Regions from separate parts of the Pseudoalteromonas sp. DY56-GL22 genome, predicted to be linked through region 4. Evidence: predicted binding sites of a transcription regulator. Region 4 holds the regulator's gene; each other region holds the start of a gene.
The links. The regulator ArgR, encoded in region 4, controls arginine synthesis, uptake and breakdown. The targets are predictions, from matches to a motif close to ANTGAATANNTATTCANT.
Positions count from the first base shown of each region.

Region 1: the regulator ArgR is predicted to act here: its motif matches at 2,632-2,649, upstream of NO991_RS08015 (OadG family protein).
Region 2: the regulator ArgR is predicted to act here: its motif matches at 1,870-1,887, upstream of argC (N-acetyl-gamma-glutamyl-phosphate reductase).
Region 3: the regulator ArgR is predicted to act here: its motif matches at 2,100-2,117, upstream of argA (amino-acid N-acetyltransferase).

Region 1 covers NZ_JANHZR010000003.1:19,421-24,164, forward strand. Annotated here, with positions in the region: gene NO991_RS08005 (sodium ion-translocating decarboxylase subunit beta) at 1-545, opposite strand, end outside; gene oadA (sodium-extruding oxaloacetate decarboxylase subunit alpha) at 556-2,328, opposite strand; gene NO991_RS08015 (OadG family protein) at 2,344-2,592, opposite strand; gene NO991_RS08020 (DUF1328 domain-containing protein) at 3,127-3,300, shown strand; gene NO991_RS08025 (hypothetical protein) at 3,353-3,544, shown strand; gene NO991_RS08030 (hypothetical protein) at 4,021-4,744, opposite strand, start outside.
Region 2 covers NZ_JANHZR010000003.1:249,981-254,724, reverse strand. Annotated here, with positions in the region: gene panP (pyridoxal-dependent aspartate 1-decarboxylase PanP) at 1-638, shown strand, start outside; gene argE (acetylornithine deacetylase) at 661-1,812, opposite strand; gene argC (N-acetyl-gamma-glutamyl-phosphate reductase) at 2,034-3,044, shown strand; gene argB (acetylglutamate kinase) at 3,044-3,802, shown strand; gene NO991_RS09045 (ornithine carbamoyltransferase) at 3,810-4,730, shown strand; gene NO991_RS09040 (argininosuccinate synthase) at 4,740-4,744, shown strand, end outside.
Region 3 covers NZ_JANHZR010000002.1:363,989-368,732, reverse strand. Annotated here, with positions in the region: gene NO991_RS05580 (DUF3083 family protein) at 1-671, shown strand, start outside; gene argA (amino-acid N-acetyltransferase) at 697-2,037, opposite strand; gene sucD (succinate--CoA ligase subunit alpha) at 2,231-3,103, opposite strand; gene sucC (ADP-forming succinate--CoA ligase subunit beta) at 3,103-4,269, opposite strand; gene odhB (2-oxoglutarate dehydrogenase complex dihydrolipoyllysine-residue succinyltransferase) at 4,447-4,744, opposite strand, start outside.
Region 4 covers NZ_JANHZR010000007.1:37,355-42,098, reverse strand. Annotated here, with positions in the region: gene ispB (octaprenyl diphosphate synthase) at 55-1,026, shown strand; gene mdh (malate dehydrogenase) at 1,116-2,051, opposite strand; gene argR (transcriptional regulator ArgR) at 2,277-2,744, shown strand; gene NO991_RS15250 (Dyp-type peroxidase) at 2,741-3,640, opposite strand; gene NO991_RS15245 (ABC transporter ATP-binding protein) at 3,702-4,744, opposite strand, start outside; gene NO991_RS15240 (iron ABC transporter permease) at 4,742-4,744, opposite strand, start outside.

The DNA of each region.
Region 1 (4,744 bases), on a different contig from region 4:
TGAATAATTGGCACAAGTGCCATATATGAATAAGCCGCTACTGCTATTGCACCAAGTAAATCAGGTGCCAGCTTAGATGCTAAGAAAATAGCTGTTGGACCATCTGCTCCACCAATAATGGCAATGGCCGATGCATCTTGAAGTGTAAACTCAAAACCAGGAATAAAGTTAAGTAGAATTGCACCAAATAAAGTAGCAAAAATACCAAACTGTGCAGCCGCGCCTAACAGCAACATACGCGGATTTGCTATCAAGGCACTAAAGTCTGTAAGCGCCCCCACGCCCATAAAGATCAAAAGTGGGAACACCCCAGAATCAATCCCGATATCGTACACGTAATAAAGCAAACCACCCGGTTCAGATAACCCGGCTACAGGAATATTAGTTAAAATAGCCCCAAAGCCGATAGGTAATAACAATAATGGCTCAAATTTACGGGCGATTGCGAGATATAATAACCCGCAACCTACCGCAATCATTATTAATGCAGGAAAGGTAAAGTTAGCAATACCTGTCGCATGCCAGAGGTTTAAAACACCATCCATCCTCTGCCTCCTATGCTAGCGCGATTAGCGCATCGCCAGTGGCAACAGAGTCGCCCTCTGCTACTAATACTTCAGCTATTGTACCTGAGTGTGCGGCGCGAACTTCTGTTTCCATTTTCATTGCTTCCATTATGATAACCACATCACCTTCATTTACTGTTTGGCCAGCTTTTACTTTCACTTTGAAAATATTGCCTGCTAACGGCGCGTTTAAGGTTTCGCTAACAGACGCTGAGGCAGATTGAGGAATTAACTCACTGTCTTTTAGAGTTACTTCTTTTAGTTCACCACCTTGCGCTACAACGACATCGTAAACTTTACCGTCAACTTTAACGCTGTATTGCTCTGCTTTTGCAGGACTTGAAGCGGCTGGTTTGCTTTCTGACTTAGCAACTTCACCCGTTGGAATTGCTTCAAACGCATCAGGGTTGTTACGGTTTTTAATAAACTTAAGGCCAATTTGAGGGAATAATGCGTAAGTAAGCACATCATCAATCACGTCATCAGCAAGCTCTAAACCTTGCTCTTTAGCTTCACTTAATAACTCTGCTTCAAGCTTCTCAAGTTCAGGCTCAAGCTTATCAGCAGGACGGCAAGTGATTGCTTCAGCGCCATCTAGTACACGTTCTTGCAGCTCTTTATTCATTGGCGCTGGTGTTGCACCATACTCGCCTTTAAGGACACCCGCAGTTTCTTTAGTGATGGTTTTATATCGCTCGCCAGTCAAAACATTAAGTACTGCTTGAGTACCAACAATTTGCGAGGTTGGTGTAACGAGTGGAATGTAACCTAAGTCTTCGCGAACACGCGGGATCTCGAGTAATACTTGATCAAGTTTGTCAGCAGCACCTTGCTCTTTAAGCTGATTTTCCATATTAGTTAACATGCCGCCCGGCACTTGCGCTAATAAGATACGTCCATCAACGCCTTTAAGGCTACCTTCAAATGCAGCATATTTCTTGCGTACGTCACGGAAGTAAGCAGCAATTTCTTCTAATTGGTTTAAATCAAGGCCTGTGTCTCGCTCAGTGCCTTCTACAATTGAAACGATGGTTTCTGTGGCGCTATGACCATAGGTCATACTCATTGACGAAATAGCCGTATCAAGCATATCGATACCTGCATCGATCGCTTTTTGGTAAGTTGCAGTGCTTAAACCTGTGGTCGCGTGGCATTGCATCGCAATAGGAATAGACACAGTTTCTTTTAAACCTTTGATCAACTGTTCACAATCATAAGGCTTTAATAAACCTGCCATATCTTTGATACAAATTGAATGACAACCAAGATCTTCTAGTTGTTTTGCAAGCTCAAGCCACATATCAAGCGTATGTACAGGGCTTACTGTGTACGAAATAGTACCTTGGGCATGAGCACCTACTTTAACAGCAGCTTTAATGGCAGTTTCAAGGTTACGCACATCGTTCATCGCATCGAAAATACGGAAAACATCAACACCGTTTTTGTGGGCACGCTCAACAAACTTTTCGACTACATCATCAGCATAATGACGGTAACCTAGAAGATTTTGTCCGCGTAGTAGCATTTGTTGCTTAGTGTTTGGCATTGCCGCTTTTAGCTCGCGAATACGTTGCCAAGGATCTTCACCTAAATAACGGATACACGAGTCAAACGTCGCACCACCCCATGATTCAATTGACCAATAACCCGCATTATCGAGTTTTTCTGCCATGGGTAGCATGTCGTCTAAGCGCATACGCGTTGCCAAAAGAGACTGGTGTGCGTCGCGCAATACTAGTTCGGTTAGTTTTAATTTAGCCATGTTTAAGCTGCCCCGTTATTTTTGTTTATTTCGAAATTGAGCAATTGCAGCGCTGATTGCTGCAATATGTGCCTGTGGCACACCCTGTTGAGGTTGAACTTTTGCTGTACGCGTAGGTTCTGCAGTTGCAGGATCATCAAATCGACCCACCAGCTTTGACATTAAAGTGACTGCTGAAATCAAAATAGTCAGAAAAACAAACACGCCTACCATGCCTGTCACCATCAAACTGGCCGCAGTGGTGAGTAATCCACCTATATCCATACGACTCCCCTAGCTTACTTAAAATAAAAAGTTATTTTTGTTAAATAATTATGCACCAATAATAACAAACAAAATTCATTTGTATAGCACCATTGTAAATTGGTAAAACCAATTAAATTTAAAATAACATGACGTACATATAATTAACACCCTACTATTAGCGCATTTAAAGCCCCGCTATAGATGATATAAATAATCAATATAGCCAGTCGTTATATGCTGAACTATTAATTAATAGCAACAAAATGGCTAAAAACCACACACAACAAGGTGTTAGAGGTAGCCAACCCAAATAAAGTTAAATTGGTCTTACCATTTATTGATGCATTATCTCTTTTTCTCATGCATCTCAATATGAAAAAATATCACTATGAATAAGTTACATGCTTACTCGTAAAAGTTACCAAATGATGAACCCTCTAAAGAACAACAAAAACACACAACCCATTGAAATATATAAAATAAAAGCTCTGGCACGGAACTCGCTTCAGTTACATCGAACTTAAGAAAATTTAAATAGCCAAGGAGACCACTATGTTACGCTGGACAATTACTTTTCTAGTTATCGCGTTAATCGCAGCAGTGTTAGGTTTTGGCGGTATCGCAGGAGCCGCTGCAGGCATCGCTAAGATTATCTTTTTTATATTTTTAGTATTACTTGTTATTTCGCTGGTATCAGGAGCACTTAGAGGCAACGTCCCTAAGTAGTTAAAAGCAGATAACCACTTACTTTATTTTTAAATTTACAAGGAATTTCATTATGAAAAATTCAACTTTAAAAGCCGCAACTATCGCCCTATTTTCAGGTCTTTTCATCATGGGTTGTGAAGACAACTCTGCTGAAGACGCAGGTGAGCGTATTGACGAAGCAATTACTGATACACAAAATGCAGTTGAAGATGCATGTGAAGAAGTAAAGGAAGGTGTTAACGCAGAAGAAACTAACTGCTAATAGCACACCATACTTAAGAAAAGCGGCCAAGTGCCGCTTTTTTGTTTTTTAAATGATGCATGAGATCTGAGATAATCGTAGGAATGGTTTTAACCGTGAACTTTTGGCTATAGCGTGAGTTTTTCGGCGTTAAAACGCCTCCTACAAGTCTTAACTTGGGTTTAAAGTCTGATGACTTTATAAACCACCGCGCGAAATAAATTTCACGCCTACGTGAGCCTCAAACTCGATAACTTTAATCTTTCCTCTAGAAATTCGCTAACTTGTTGGGTTTTAATCTGATAGCTGACAGCTGAAAGCTAATAGCTCCTCTCTCTAGAAACTCGCTAACTTGTTGGATTTTAATCTGATAGCTGACAGCTGAAAGCTAATAGCTCCTCCCTCTAGAAACTCGCTAACTTGTTGGGTTTTAATCTGATAGCTGACGGCTGAAAGCTGATAGCTCCTTTCTCTAAAAACTCGCTAACTTTCAGCTTTCATTTACAAACCTTAGTGAGGGGCTCGTTTGTCGTTACACTTGCTATATGCCATTGGCCGTCGATAAAACTTACTTTTGCGACATCGCTTACAGCAAAATCTCCGGGGACATTTAAACGCGTTAAGTTACTCGCTAACGGCTGCTGACAATATGGGCCGGTATCGCCATGCATTACAAGCACAGGCTTCTTAGTGTGCTTTGCAAAGTCGCTGATGGCATCTCGGTATAGTTTAAATGCATCACATTTAGAGCGCTGCGATTCACTACAGGCGGGTTTACTGCTTGGGTGGTAAATATCAGCCTGAAAGCCAAACACATAGGCCTTAGCATCTTGTTGAACAAGTGCTTGTTTTAACCAAATTAAGTTGTACTTATCACGTTTGTCAGCGGCATCAAGTGCTGCGTTTTTGTCACTTTTTAAAATTTGCGAGCGGCCATTAAAAGTGCCCGGTATATGCAAAGTACGAAACTCAATACCATCAAACTGCCAACGGGCATTCTCTAGCATTTCAGCTTGTGTGGCATAACCCTGTAATTGCTTCGCTTTTTGTGTATAAGCCTCGTCGAACATTAGGCCTTTAACAAAGCTTAGCCGCTCAAGCTCATCAAAACGTACCGATAGCTTTTCTCGGTCACAATCGGTCCATTCATTATCACCTGGGGTATAAATAAAAGGCTGTTTGGTCAACGACGTCAATAACGCTTTATTTGTTTGCAAAAGC
Region 2 (4,744 bases), on a different contig from region 4:
TTACCATTGATGCTCACAAACAAATGTATGTGCCAATGGGAGCGGGTCTGGTGTTATTTAAAGACCCTGCAGCGACGGATGCTATTGAGCATCATGCGGAATATATTCTTCGTAAAGGCTCAAAAGATTTAGGCAGTCATACCCTTGAGGGCAGCCGCCCAGGTATGGCAATGTTAGTGCATGCTTGCTTACGTGTTATTGGCCGTAAAGGCTACGAGATGCTAATTGATCGCAGTATCGTGAAAGCGCGCACTTTCGCCGATATGATCAAGCAGGATGAAGATTTTGAATTAATCTCAGAGCCTGAACTTTGCCTATTAACCTATCGTTACGTACCAAAAGAAATCCAAGCGAAACTGAAAGAAGCTGACGAAGAAACTAAATTAGATATTTACGCTTCGTTGAATCGCTTTACTGCAAGCATGCAAAAGCGTCAGCGTGAAGCGGGTCGCTCTTTTGTATCGCGTACACGTTTAACTCCTGCAAAATATGACCATCAGCCCACCGTGGTTTTTCGTGTTGTATTAGCCAACCCGTTAACCTCTAAAGCAATTCTAAAAGATATTTTAGCGGAGCAAAAAGAGCTGGCGAAAACTGACCCGGTATTTAAAAAATATTTAAGTAAGTATATGGATTAACAAAGGGAGCGTGATGCTCCCGTTATTCACTAAAGCAGCTTGCTTTAATCATGTTACTGATAATCGCTTGTGATGGTTTAATTTTTTCCATCGCCAAAAACTCATCTGGCTGGTGGGCTTGGTTAATTGAGCCGGGCCCCATGACGATGGTTTCGCAGCCAAGCTGTTGAATAAAAGGGGCTTCTGTACAATAGTTTACAGCGACAGCGGGTTGACCTGAGATTTTTTCGGCCAGCTTTACAAGTGCTGTATCAGTGCTACCACTAAATGCTGGGATAGGTTCATGTATGTCGATAACGCTCACTGCATTTGGGTATTGGGCATTAATCTCTTCTGCAGCAGTTAGCAAAATGGCTTGTAGTTCTTGCACACTTAAACCAGGTAAAGGCCGCATATCAATGTGCATTTCACAGCAGCCACAAATGCGGTTGGCATTGTCACCACCATGAATATGGCCAAGGTTCAAGGTTGGGTACGGAATTTCAAAGTGCTCGACTGAATATTTATTCTTTAATTCTTCTTTGATGATTAACAGTTTTGTAATCATTTTATGCATGACTTCGATGGCGTTTAAACCACGTTCAGGATCAGAGCTATGGCCTGAGCGACCAATTACGCGGATCGCTGTACTCATATGACCTTTATGAGTAAATACTGGTGTCATATCTGTTGGCTCACCAATAATACAGCGCGCTGGTTTTAAGTCTGGGTGACGGCAAATTTGTTGCGCACCTGCCATTGTGGTTTCTTCATCGGCTGTGGCTAGGATTAATAGTGGCTCTGTTTGTTTAGTTTCATCAAGCTCGCTGATAGCCTGTAGTACAAAGGCAAAAAAGCCTTTCATATCAATACTACCTAAGCCATAAAGTTTATTGTCATGCTCGCTGAGTTTAAATGGATCGTAGTTCCAGCGGCTATCATCAAATGGCACAGTATCAGTATGACCTGCAAGCATTAAACCGCCATCTCCTTTACCGCGTTTAGCTAATAAGTTGTAACGGCCTTTGCCGTTTTCAAGCTCTGTTATTTCACATGTAAAACCCAGGCTTTCGCACCAGTCTGCGAGCAAGGTAATTACCCCTTTATTGCTCATGCACAAAGAATCTTCAATCGCACTAATTGAAGGGGCAGCAATTAGCTGCTGATACATAGATATAAAAGAGGGTAGCGACATAAAAAAATCCAAAAATAATTATTCAATCTAATTGCATAACAATATAAAAGTATTTATGATGAATATCAATTCACTTTTTGAGCATAAATATTAGCAAAGCTGTACGATGAACACGAAACGACGATAACCTGATTTGATTACTTTAGACAGTGTTTTTATTCGCAATTGAGCGAGTAATTTTAGGCGTATCGATAAACAGATTTAATAGGTAAAAGTAAGCAATGAATGTAGTGATTATTGGCGCAAGTGGTTATAGCGGCGCAGAGCTAGCAAGTTTAGTTGCTAAGCACCCCAAACTGACCCTACAAGCATGTTATGTGTCTGAAGGGAGTTTAGATAAAGGCAAATTATTAAGCGATTTATACCCTGAGCACCTTGGATTGTTAGAGTATCCACTACAACCTCTAACAGCTGAGGCTTTCCAAGATATCGAAAGCAATGCTGACTATGTATGCCTGTGTACTGATCACAAGGTCAGTGTTGATCTTGCTCCGAAATTTTTAGCCATGGGTAAAAAAGTATTCGACCTATCTGGTGGTTTCCGTTTAGCTGGGAATGAGGATTACCTGACTTATTACGGTTTCGCACATGAACACCCTACGCTTTTAGAGCAAGCAGCGTATGGTTTAGCCGAATGGAATAGCGATGCAATTAGTAAAGCGAACCTTGTAGCTGTCGCGGGTTGTTACCCAACAGCGGCTCTTAATTCTTTAAAACCACTTAAAGAAGCAGGGCTATTAGCTGATCAAGCCATTATTGTTAATGCGGTGTCAGGTGTTACAGGCGCTGGCAGAAAAGCCAGTGTTAACACGCACTTTTGCGAAGTGTCACTTGCTCCTTATGGCTTGTTTAACCACAGACACACACCTGAGATTGAGCAGCACCTTGGTCACCCTGTGTTATTCACCCCACATTTAGGTAATTTCCCTCGCGGAATCTTAGAAACTATTTATGTGCAATTAAAACCAGGCGTAACAGTAGAGCAAGTGAGCGCGGCGTATCAAGTGTTAGCTAACGAGCCGTTAATTCGTTTACTTGGCAATAAAATTCCAAGCATTAAAGGCGTCGCTAAACAACCATTTGTTGATATTGCATGGCAGCAAAAAGGTGAGCAACTCATCGTTATGTCAGCGATTGATAACCTTCTAAAAGGCGCAGCTGGGCAAGCATTACAGTGTATTAATTTAGCCATGGGTGAACCTCACCACACTGGTTTGGTAGGAGCGCTGTAATGAAAACTTGGATCATTAAAGTCGGTGGTGCTGTGTTAAATAGCGCAGATGCCGCAAAAGCGCTTTTTGATGTTTTAGCCTCTGAACAAGATAACTTTGTTATTGTTCATGGTGGTGGTGCCTTGGTTGATGCTTGGCTTAAAGACGCCGGCTTTGTAACTGCAAAACATCAAGGTTTACGTATCAGCCCAAATGAGCAAATGCCATATATTGTTGGTGCTCTTGCCGGTTGTGCCAATAAACAATTGATGAGCCAAGCAATCAGCGCTGGCCACAAACCTGTTGGTTTAAGCCTTTATGAAGCGGGTGTACTGGTATCTGAAAAACTTAAAGTATTGGCGCAAGTAGGTCAGTGCTCAGGTAGTTGTGACAGCGTGCTACCTAGCATGCTTGAACAAGGTCGTTTACCTCTAGTGAGCTCTATTGGTTTTGGGGAAGATGGCCAATGGTACAACGTCAATGCAGATGAAGCTGCAGCGGCTATCGCTAAAGAGCTTAATGCAGAACTTATTTTTATGACAGATGTAGAGGCTGTGCTTGATGCCAATAAGCAGCCACTACATCAACTTAATACGCAGCAAATCGAAACACTTATCCTTGAAGGAGTTATTCAGGGCGGGATGGAGGTCAAAGTAAAGACCAGCCTTCTTGCTGCCCAACATTTACGACGTGGTGTGTATATCTCAAGCTGGCTGAAGCCAGAGAACTTAGTCGCTTTATTAAAAGGCGAGCATGTAGGAACGAAAATTACACCATAGGTATTTCATGTTAAAAAATTTCTTAAATGGTCTTGAATTAGACCAAAAAGGCGCACTTAAATTACTAAACTTAGCGCAAAAAATTAAAGCAAACCCAACAGACTTCAGCCAAGCATTAGCGGGCAAATCAGTGGTTACCTTGTTTGAAAAGCCAAGTTTACGTACTCGTTTATCATTTGATATTGGTATTAATAAACTGGGTGGTCACGCAGTTTATTTAGATTCACAAAATGGTGCCATGGGCGCTCGTGAATCGGTTAAAGATTTTGCTCTTAATATCTCAACTTGGGCTGATGGCATTGTTGCTCGCGTGAATGCGCACAAAACACTGACCACACTTGCTGAATATTCATCGGTGCCTGTTGTTAATAGCCTATGTGATTTATATCACCCATGCCAAGCACTTGCTGACTTTTTAACGCTGCAAGAAGTGCATGGCGATGTTAGCAAACTAAAGCTTGCTTACTTAGGTGAAGGTAACAACGTCACACACTCTCTAATGCTATTAGCAGCCACTTTAGGTACTGATTTTGTTGCAGTTTGTCCTAAAGGTAGCTCGCCAGATTCGCAAATTCTTAAGCAAGCAGAGCAAATTGCAGCAATGAATGGTGCGTCTGTTATGGTGAGTGACAGAATTGAGGCGGCAGTTGGCGCAAATGCAGTCTATGCTGATACCTGGGTTTCAATGGGTGATAAAACACCGCTTGAGCAGGTAAAAGCTAAATATATGCCTTATCAGCTTAACCAAGCCCTATTAGAGAAAACCGGTGCGCAGACTGTACTTCACTGTCAGCCAGCGCATCGTGAGTTTGAAATTACCTCTGAGGTAATGGATGGTCCAGCATCAAAAATTATTCAACAAGCAGAGAATCGTATGCACGCGCAAAACGCTCTACTTGTCACATTATTAAATCCAAATTTTGTTTAAGGAACACCAATGAG
Region 3 (4,744 bases), on a different contig from region 4:
TGCAAAGAGTGATCAATTCACTACAAGAAAAATTACTGAGCGGCCAACCACCTCTGAAAATTCGTGACCACCAACATCTAACTTATGATTTATTTGCTAAAGCAAAAGGTCACAAAGAGAGCTATGGCTATAAATTACGTAGCTTATATCCACGATATCAGTCTCGCCAATGTCATTTACCAAATGAACACAGTGAGATGACATACGCTGGGTTTTCGATTCCAGTAACTCGCGCTATTAAAACGCAATTTCAGCATATGTTGAATGAAGAGAATTACACGCAGTTTTATCAATACATCTTTGATGCATTCAAACGAGCATGTGATAAACGCGGATTAACACTCGGTGCTTTCATCGCTAACGGTACCCGCCCTATTGTTCGTAATAGCAATATTGATAACGCACAAAGTAACAGCGAACTGCAAAAACTAACCTTTGATTGCAGCTCTGAGCAGGTGCAATTACAACAGTATTGGGATGCAAATCAACTTGTAGATTCACTACATTTTGTGATTGCCGCAGCTGATAAAGACAAGCATGACATTGGTTATGGTAAGTTTATGAATCAAGTGCAAAGTGCGATAAATGAAGTTACTGACGAGCTGGCATTTAATCCAACTCGGCAAGATTTACGCGTGCGTTTTTATCAGCACATTAACTATCAATATTAAGAGTATAAGAGGTGATGCGCATGCGTCACCTCTTATTCCCTAGCTTAGTTAAATCTAGACGCAATACTTTAGAGCGGCGTTCATGGTTATAAAGCGCTTTTTTCTTCGCAGGTAGTTCATCAACTGTCACTATTTCAAAGCTTTGCTCTAAAAACCAGTGAATGCTGCGTGTGGTGAGAGCAAATAAATGCGAATAACCTGCACGTTTAGCCTTGTTAATAATAAATCGCAGTAGATAACTACCACGATCGGCATCTCGGTACTGGGGGTGAACAGCTAAACTTGCAAACTCCCCTACTTGTTCATCTGCAAACGGATACAAAGCCGCACAGGCTATGATAAGACCATCACGCTCGATAACCGTAAATTGTTCAATTTCGATTTCTAGCTGTTCACGTGAACGGCGCACCAAATAGCCTTGCTGTTCAAGGGGTCTGATAAGGTTAATGATACCGGTAATATCAGCAATACTGGCACTTCGTAATTGCTCAGAGCTTTGCGGTGCGATTTGTGTACCAATACCATCTAAAGAGAACAGCTCTTGTAATAGTGCGCCATCCTCTTTGTAACTAACAAGATGGCAACGATGTACGCCACCTCGACAAGCATCAATTGCAGCTTGTAAGAATACGGTTGCGCTTACACATGAGTCAGGTTGCTTACGATAGTTTACTAGAAGCTGCTCAGCTTCATTTGGCATTAGCTCTGCAATCGCCTCACCATTTTCATCCAAAATACCGGCTTCTTTACAAAAGCCAAGCATTTTATCGGCACGTAGTTTGAGCGCTACTTGCGTAGCAATTTCTTCAGCAGTTAAATTAAAGCTTTCACCTGTAACAGACGCCGCTATTGGCCCAAGCAGAACAATTCCGTTGTTATCTAACTGGTGGCGAATACCCGCAACATCGATACGTCTCACTCTACCTGAATGATGATAGTCAACACCTTCATCGACCCCTAAAGGCTGAGCAATAACAAAATTACCACTCACCACATTTAAAAATGAGCCAGACATAGGTGTACTACTTAAAGACGTAGATAAACGCGCGGTTATATCGAACTGCATTGCACCCGCAACCTTTTTAATCACATCAAATGTTGCGTTATCAGTTACCCGTATCTCATTATGAAACTGACTAGTTATGCCAACTTGTTCAAGCGCTGCGTTAAACTGTGGGCGAGCACCAAACACTAAAACAATCTTAATACCAAGACTAGTTAATAGCGCGACATCGTTGATGATGCTGCGACAACCAGACTGATCGATCGCCTCTCCGCCAAGCATAACAACGAATGTTTTACCGCGGTGAGCATTAACGTATGGGGTTGACTGGCGAAATCCATCTACCAATTCTGTGGTACGCACGTAATATTTACCTTATTAAAGTCGAATGTTTTAATCAAAACAACTATACAAGCCACAAGTGTAGAGAATTTATATTCACAAATAAAGCATTATTATTCTTAATTTGTGGTTGGAATTTTCTTGTAGGGAACAAAAAAATGTTAGATACAAAAAAGGCCCGCATAAGCGAGCCTTTTTAAGAGATTAAAACTGATTACCAGCCTGTTTTCTCTTTAAGTGCATTACCGATATCAGCTAATGAACGTACAGTTTTTACGCCAGCAGCTTCTAGAGCAGCAAATTTCTCATCAGCAGTACCTTTACCGCCTGCGATGATTGCACCAGCGTGACCCATACGCTTACCTGCAGGTGCAGTAACACCAGCAATGTAAGAAACAACAGGCTTAGTCACGTTGTGCTTGATGTATTCTGCAGCTTCTTCTTCTGCAGTACCACCGATTTCACCGATCATAACGATAGCTTCAGTTTGCTCGTCTTTTTCGAACATTTCTAAAACGTCGATGAAGTTAGTGCCAGGGATTGGGTCACCACCGATACCAACACATGTTGATTGGCCGAAACCAGCGTCAGTAGTTTGCTTAACCGCTTCGTAAGTTAAAGTACCAGAACGCGATACGATACCTACTTTACCAGGCTTGTGGATGTGACCAGGCATGATACCGATCTTAGTTTCACCCGGAGTGATAACACCTGGGCAGTTAGGACCGATCATACGAACACCAGTTTCATCAAGCTTAACTTTAACGTCAACCATGTCTAGTGTTGGGATACCTTCAGTGATACAAACGATTAGCTCGATGCCAGCATCGATAGCTTCTAAGATTGCATCTTTACAGAAAGGTGCTGGTACGTAGATAACTGATGCAGTTGCGCCAGTTGCTTCAACAGCGTCACGTACTGTGTTGAATACTGGAAGACCAAGATGCGTTTGACCGCCTTTACCTGGGCTTACACCACCAACCATTTGTGTACCGTACTCAAGCGCTTGCTCAGAGTGGAAAGTACCTTGGCCACCTGTGAAACCTTGACAGATAACTTTTGTATCTTTATTGATTAATACAGACATTATTTGCCCTCCGCAGCAGCAACAACTTTTTCAGCTGCGTCTGTTAGTGATTCAGCAGCGATGATGTTAAGGTCAGAACTAGCTAGTACTTCACGACCAAGTTCAGCGTTAGTACCTTCTAAACGCACTACTACAGGAACGTTAACACCCACTTCTTTAACTGCGCCGATGATACCTTCTGCGATCATGTCACAACGTACGATACCACCAAAGATGTTAACTAAAACAGCTTTAACGTTGTCGTCAGATAAGATGATCTTGAATGCTTCAGATACACGCTCTTTAGTTGCACCGCCACCAACATCTAGGAAGTTAGCTGGCTTGCCACCGTGAAGGTTTACGATGTCCATAGTACCCATCGCTAGGCCTGCACCGTTAACCATACAACCAACGTTACCGTCTAGTGCAACGTAGTTAAGCTCGAAGCTTGCAGCGTGAGCTTCACGCGCGTCTTCTTGTGAAGGATCGTGCATTTCACGGATTTTAGGTTGACGGTAAAGCGCGTTACCATCTACACCGATTTTACCGTCTAGACAGTGAAGGTTACCTTCGTCTGTGATTACTAGCGGGTTGATTTCTAATAGTGCGAAATCGAAATCGTTGAACATGTTAGCAAGACCCATGAAGATCTTAACGAACTGTTTCATTTGAGTAGGATTTAAACCTAGTTTGAAGCCTAACTCACGTGCTTGGTAAGCTTGAGGACCAACTAGTGGATCGATCTCAGCTTTGTGAATTAGTTCTGGAGTTTCTTCTGCAACTTGCTCGATTTCAACACCACCTTCAGTAGATGCCATGAAAACAACTTTACGAGAAGCACGATCTACTACAGCGCCAAGGTATAATTCGTTAGCGATGTCAGTGCAGCTTTCAACAAGGATTTTAGCTACTGGCTGACCATTTTCGTCTGTTTGGTAAGTAACTAAGTTTTTACCTAACCAGTTCGCAGCGAACTCTTTAACTTCGTCGATTGTTTTAACTAGCTTAACACCGCCAGCTTTACCACGGCCACCTGCGTGAACCTGTGTTTTAACAACCCACATATCACCGCCGATTTTCTCAGCAGCTGCTGCAGCTTCTTCAGGTGTATCGCAAGCGAAACCTTGAGAAACTGGTAAACCATATTCGGCAAAAAGTTGTTTTGCCTGATACTCATGCAAATTCATGATGCTTTATCCAATTTTTTATACTAAAAGAGCTGAATATTTATGCAAAATAAACAGCTATCCCAAATTGCGCACTTAGTATAAATCCCAAGGCTCCACATGAAAACCCCAGTTAGACCAAAGGCGCAAAAAAAAAGCTGTGAACGAGGTTCACAGCTTAGTTTTCATACAACCAGATTAAACATCTAGTAGTAAACGAGTCGGATCTTCAAGTAACTCTTTAATTGTTACTAAGAAACCTACTGATTCTTTACCATCGATTTGGCGGTGATCATAAGATAACGCTAAGTACATCATTGGTAAGATTTCAATTTTACCATTTACAGCCATAGGACGCTCTTGGATTTTGTGCATACCTAAAATTGAAGACTGTGGTAAGTTGATGATTGGTGTAGATAGTAATGAACCGAATACACCACCGTTAGTGATAGTGAAATTACCACCTGTCATGTCATCAATTGATAATTTACCGTCA
Region 4 (4,744 bases):
TTTTTTTGTTGTACAATCAGCCCCGTATACCCATAAATATTGGCTCGGAGATCAATGGATATAAAAGCTATCCAGACGTTAATCGAAAATGAAATGGATGACGTCAATCAACTTATACATGCCCAAATGCGCTCAGATGTCGCATTGGTTAACCAACTCGGTTTATACATAGTAAACAGTGGCGGTAAACGCGTTCGTCCTATGTTGGCCATTTTAGCGGCAAAAGCACTTGGTTATGAGGGCAAAGACCATATTACGCTTGCCACTATCATCGAATTTATTCATACCGCCACTTTATTGCATGACGACGTTGTCGACGAGTCACATTTGCGCCGTGGTACGCCTACAGCCAACGCAGAGTTTGGTAATGCAGCGAGCGTTTTGGTCGGTGACTTTATCTATACACGTTCATTTCAGCTTATGGTTGGCCTAGGTAAAATGCCAATCATGCAAATTTTAGCGGATGCAACCAATGTCATCGCTGAAGGTGAAGTATTACAGCTAATGAACTGTAATGACCCTGACACCACAGAACAAAGCTATATGCAGGTTATTTACAGCAAAACGGCAAAATTGTTCGAAGCTGCAACCGGCCTTGCTGCAATTATTACCGAGCAAGACAAACAAACCCTTGAAGCATTAAACTTATACGGTATGCATCTTGGCACTGCATTCCAATTAGTGGATGATGTACTTGATTACAACGCTGATGCCGAGCAACTTGGTAAAAATATTGGCGATGATTTAGCTGAAGGTAAACCTACCCTACCGCTTATCTACGCAATGCAAAAAGGCACACCAGAGCAAGTTAAGCTAGTACGCGAAGCAATTGAGCTTGGTAATGGTATGGACCATTTAGAAAGCATTCTAGCGGCATTAGCTGACACTAAGGCCCTTGAGTTTGCAATGCAAAAAGCTGAGCAAGAAGCTGACAAAGCAATTGCTTGTATTGCGTTCTTACCAGATACACCGTACAAACAAGCCTTAGAGAGTTTGGCCCGTATCGCCGTTGCCCGCGATCACTAAACACTATTTATTCGAGCCATTAAAAAAGCCTGCATTTGCAGGCTTTTTTGTTTTCGGCGATTTAAAAAATCGCCTATCATCTGTCGGAATTAACCGTTGATGAAATCAACACCTTCTTGGATGTCTTTGTTAAGTGTAGCTAGCATGTCGTTTTTAGCTTGCTCTTCGAATGCACTTAACTCACCGTAAGAAAGGATTTCTTCAACGCCGTTTTTACCTAGACGAACTGGGTGTGCGAAGTATGCTGCGTCACCGTTTTCAACTGCAACGTATGCGTAATCAACTACTTCTTCACCTTGTAAGCCTTTAACTAAAGACATACAGAAGCGTGCTGCAGCTGCACCCATAGAAAGAGTCGCTGAACCGCCACCCGCTTTAGCGTTAACAACTTCAGTACCTGCGTTTTGGATACGTGGAGTTAATGCCGCAACTTCTTCGTCAGTGAAAGTAACACCTTCAACTTGAGAAAGAAGAGGAAGGATTGTCGTACCTGAGTGACCGCCGATCACTGGAACTTTAACGTCAGTTGCGCTTAAACCTTTAAGTTCAGCAACAAATGCTTCTGAACGGATCACGTCAAGCGTTGTGATACCGAATACACGGCCTGCATCGTAAGTACCCGCTTTTTTGAATACTTCAGCAACGATTGGCACTGTGCCGTTTACTGGGTTAGTGATGATACCTACTAACGCTTTAGGACAGTTTTTAACGATGCCTTCAGCTAATGTTTTGATGATACCTGCGTTTACGTTGAAAAGGTCCGCACGGTCCATGCCTGGCTTACGTGGCATACCCGCTGGGATAAGAACGATATCACAACCAGCTAATGCTGCGTCTAAGCTGTCAGCACCAAAGCCTTCAACTTTAACGTCTGTTGGGATGTGAGAAAGATCAACCGCTACACCAGGAACAACAGGGGCAACATCGTATAACGATAATTCAGAACCTGCAGGTAAACTTGTTTTTAATAATAAAGACAATGCTTGGCCGATACCGCCAGCTGCGCCTAAAACAGCAACTTTCATTGGAATTCTCCGTAATTTGAGGTAGGAAATATTTGTGGCCCTAAAGATAATGAAATTAGCGACTAAAAACAAATTTATCCTGCTTATTTCGCGTATAATTTCGACCATAGTTGTAAACTTGGCTGTAAAGACACAGCATTTTGGACGACTTTGTAAACTAATACTGCATAAATATGCAGAGTTGTGTAGAATTACCCTACATTTTATGAATAAAGAAACGGCAACATGCAACCACAAGACAAACAAGAAGCACTGATCAAAGCGTTTAAAGCGCTATTAAAAGAAGAAAACTTCGGCTCACAAGGTGAGATTGTCGAAGCATTAAAAGAGCAAGGCTTTGATAATATTAGTCAAAGTAAAGTCTCTCGCATGTTAAGCAAGTTCGGTGCAGTACGTACTCGTAATGCAAAACAAGAAATGGTCTATTGCTTACCGGCTGAGATGGGTGTGCCAACAGCGAAAAGCCCGCTGCGTCAGCTTGTTATTGATATTATGCATAACGAAATGATGATTATCATTCGCACCAGTCCAGGCGCAGCACAATTAATTGCTCGTTTACTTGATTCACTCGGTAAGGCGGATGGTGTACTCGGTACCATTGCAGGCGACGACACTATTTTTATCGCCCCTGCGAAGATTTCTGAAATCGATGTGACGCTCGATCGCGTGCGCACTTTATTCGATACCGTTTAAAGTTGCTTTAAGAAGTTTACTGACGGGGCGAAAAACGCAGATCCCATATCGGCTTGAGTAAAATCGAGCCAATAATCATAGCAATCGCCCTGCCCCAAGCGACTCTTTAATACCTGCTCAAACGCATCCCCTTGCGCAGCACACGAAACCATTAAAATTCCCTGCTTATGCACATCACCAAATGGCATGCTTTGGTTTAGCAATAGTGGCTGGCCATGCTCATCTTTTAATTCACTACGAACCGCATGACTGGTTTCTACAGCAGGCACAATCAAGGTGTTATCTAGACGCGTGCGCCCCATGATTTGCTCTTGCTCTGATAACGATAAATGCTGCCAGACACTCAAATCATGCACAAAGCGCTGAACATGGATATAGCTGCCTTGGTCTTCAAAGTGACCCGGTTTGTCGATAAGTGCTGTACTACGCTTTTGACGGCCATGAGGTGTATCGCCTGCATAAATAAAGCCGTTAAAATCACGTCCATCTAAAAACCGAAAATTACGGACCTGCTCCACCAGCTCAACATCCGGTGTTAATAATTTTAGGATTTGCAGGGCAAATAGATGGTTTACATCTTCACGGTCTGAGCGAATTTGTACATACAAATCAAATGGCTGGGCACTCATCACATGATCACTGTGAGTTACATTCGGAAAGCTTTGCAATTGACTAGGAATAAACTCGGGCAAGATATGCGGCCAATACTGAGCACCAAGGGCAACCACGCACGATAGCATGGCTTCTGAGAACTGATCAGCAAACTCATCTTGAATGACGCTAACGCGTTTTAGTTTTTTACGTAATGACTCATCGTGGCCATCGTAAACATTAAAAAACAGGTGCAAACCATGTAAGTTTGCTTCAGCACAAATCCCAGATTGCGCTTGCGCCATAGTGAATCCTTAGCTTCTCGTTATTTGCACAAAGCCAAGGATTCAAGATTGTTATTTATTACTAATCATGAAAAAAATTGACTGTGTGCGGCATTATTTTTATTTTTACAGGTTGCTCAACAGCTAACACGCGGTCTTGCTCTGCAGCAACTTCACACTCTTGCCCTGCAATATTAATTCGATATACATAACGCGTACCGATAAAGCGCCTGTGCAAAATAGTTAAACTGTTTGCGTCACTGTGCGCAGCTTCACACAACTGAATATGGTGCGGTCTTATATACACTTGACCTTGCTGACAATCTGCATTGTTCGGTGTCAATGAGTGAACCACACCAAACGCCGTTTCGTATTCAGTTGGCGTTAATACTTTTGCCGTTAAGTATATGCCCGTACCAAGAAACTCTGCAACCACCTTTGAGTTAGGTTGGCTAAATAACTGCTCAGGAGAGCCTTGTTGGGCTATTTTTCCACCATGCATAACCGCAAGCGTGTCAGCAAATGCGAAAGCTTCTTCCTTTGAGTGAGTAACAAATACCGCAGAAACCTGCTGAGCTTTAATAATTCGGCGTATATCTGCAATAAGCTCAAAACGCACTTGTGTATCAATATTCGAAAATGGCTCATCAAGTAATAATAAACTTGGTTTGTAAGCAAGTGCACGGGCTATTGCCACACGTTGCTGTTGGCCACCAGAAAGCTGATGAGGGTATCGCTGTGCACAACCATCGAGTTTAACAAGGCTAAGCATTTCATCTACACGCTCTCGCTTTTGCGCTTTGCTCATATTGCTAAGACCAAACGCAATGTTGTCGCTTACCGTTAAATGAGGAAACAGCGCATAGTCTTGGAACATCATGCCAATATTACGTTTTTCCGGTGCAACAAACAGCCCACTATCGTTGACCACTTTTGAATCAATACTCATATAGCCTTGATCAGGCTGTAAAATCCCGGCAATTGCCTTTAAGGTGGTGGTTTTGCCGCAGCCACTTGCGCCAAGCAAACAGACGATTTCATCTTGTTCAACATTGAGGTTTAGTTCACTCAACACCTGAGTCGCATTGTACTGATAAGCTAAGTCTTTAATTATCAAATGACTCA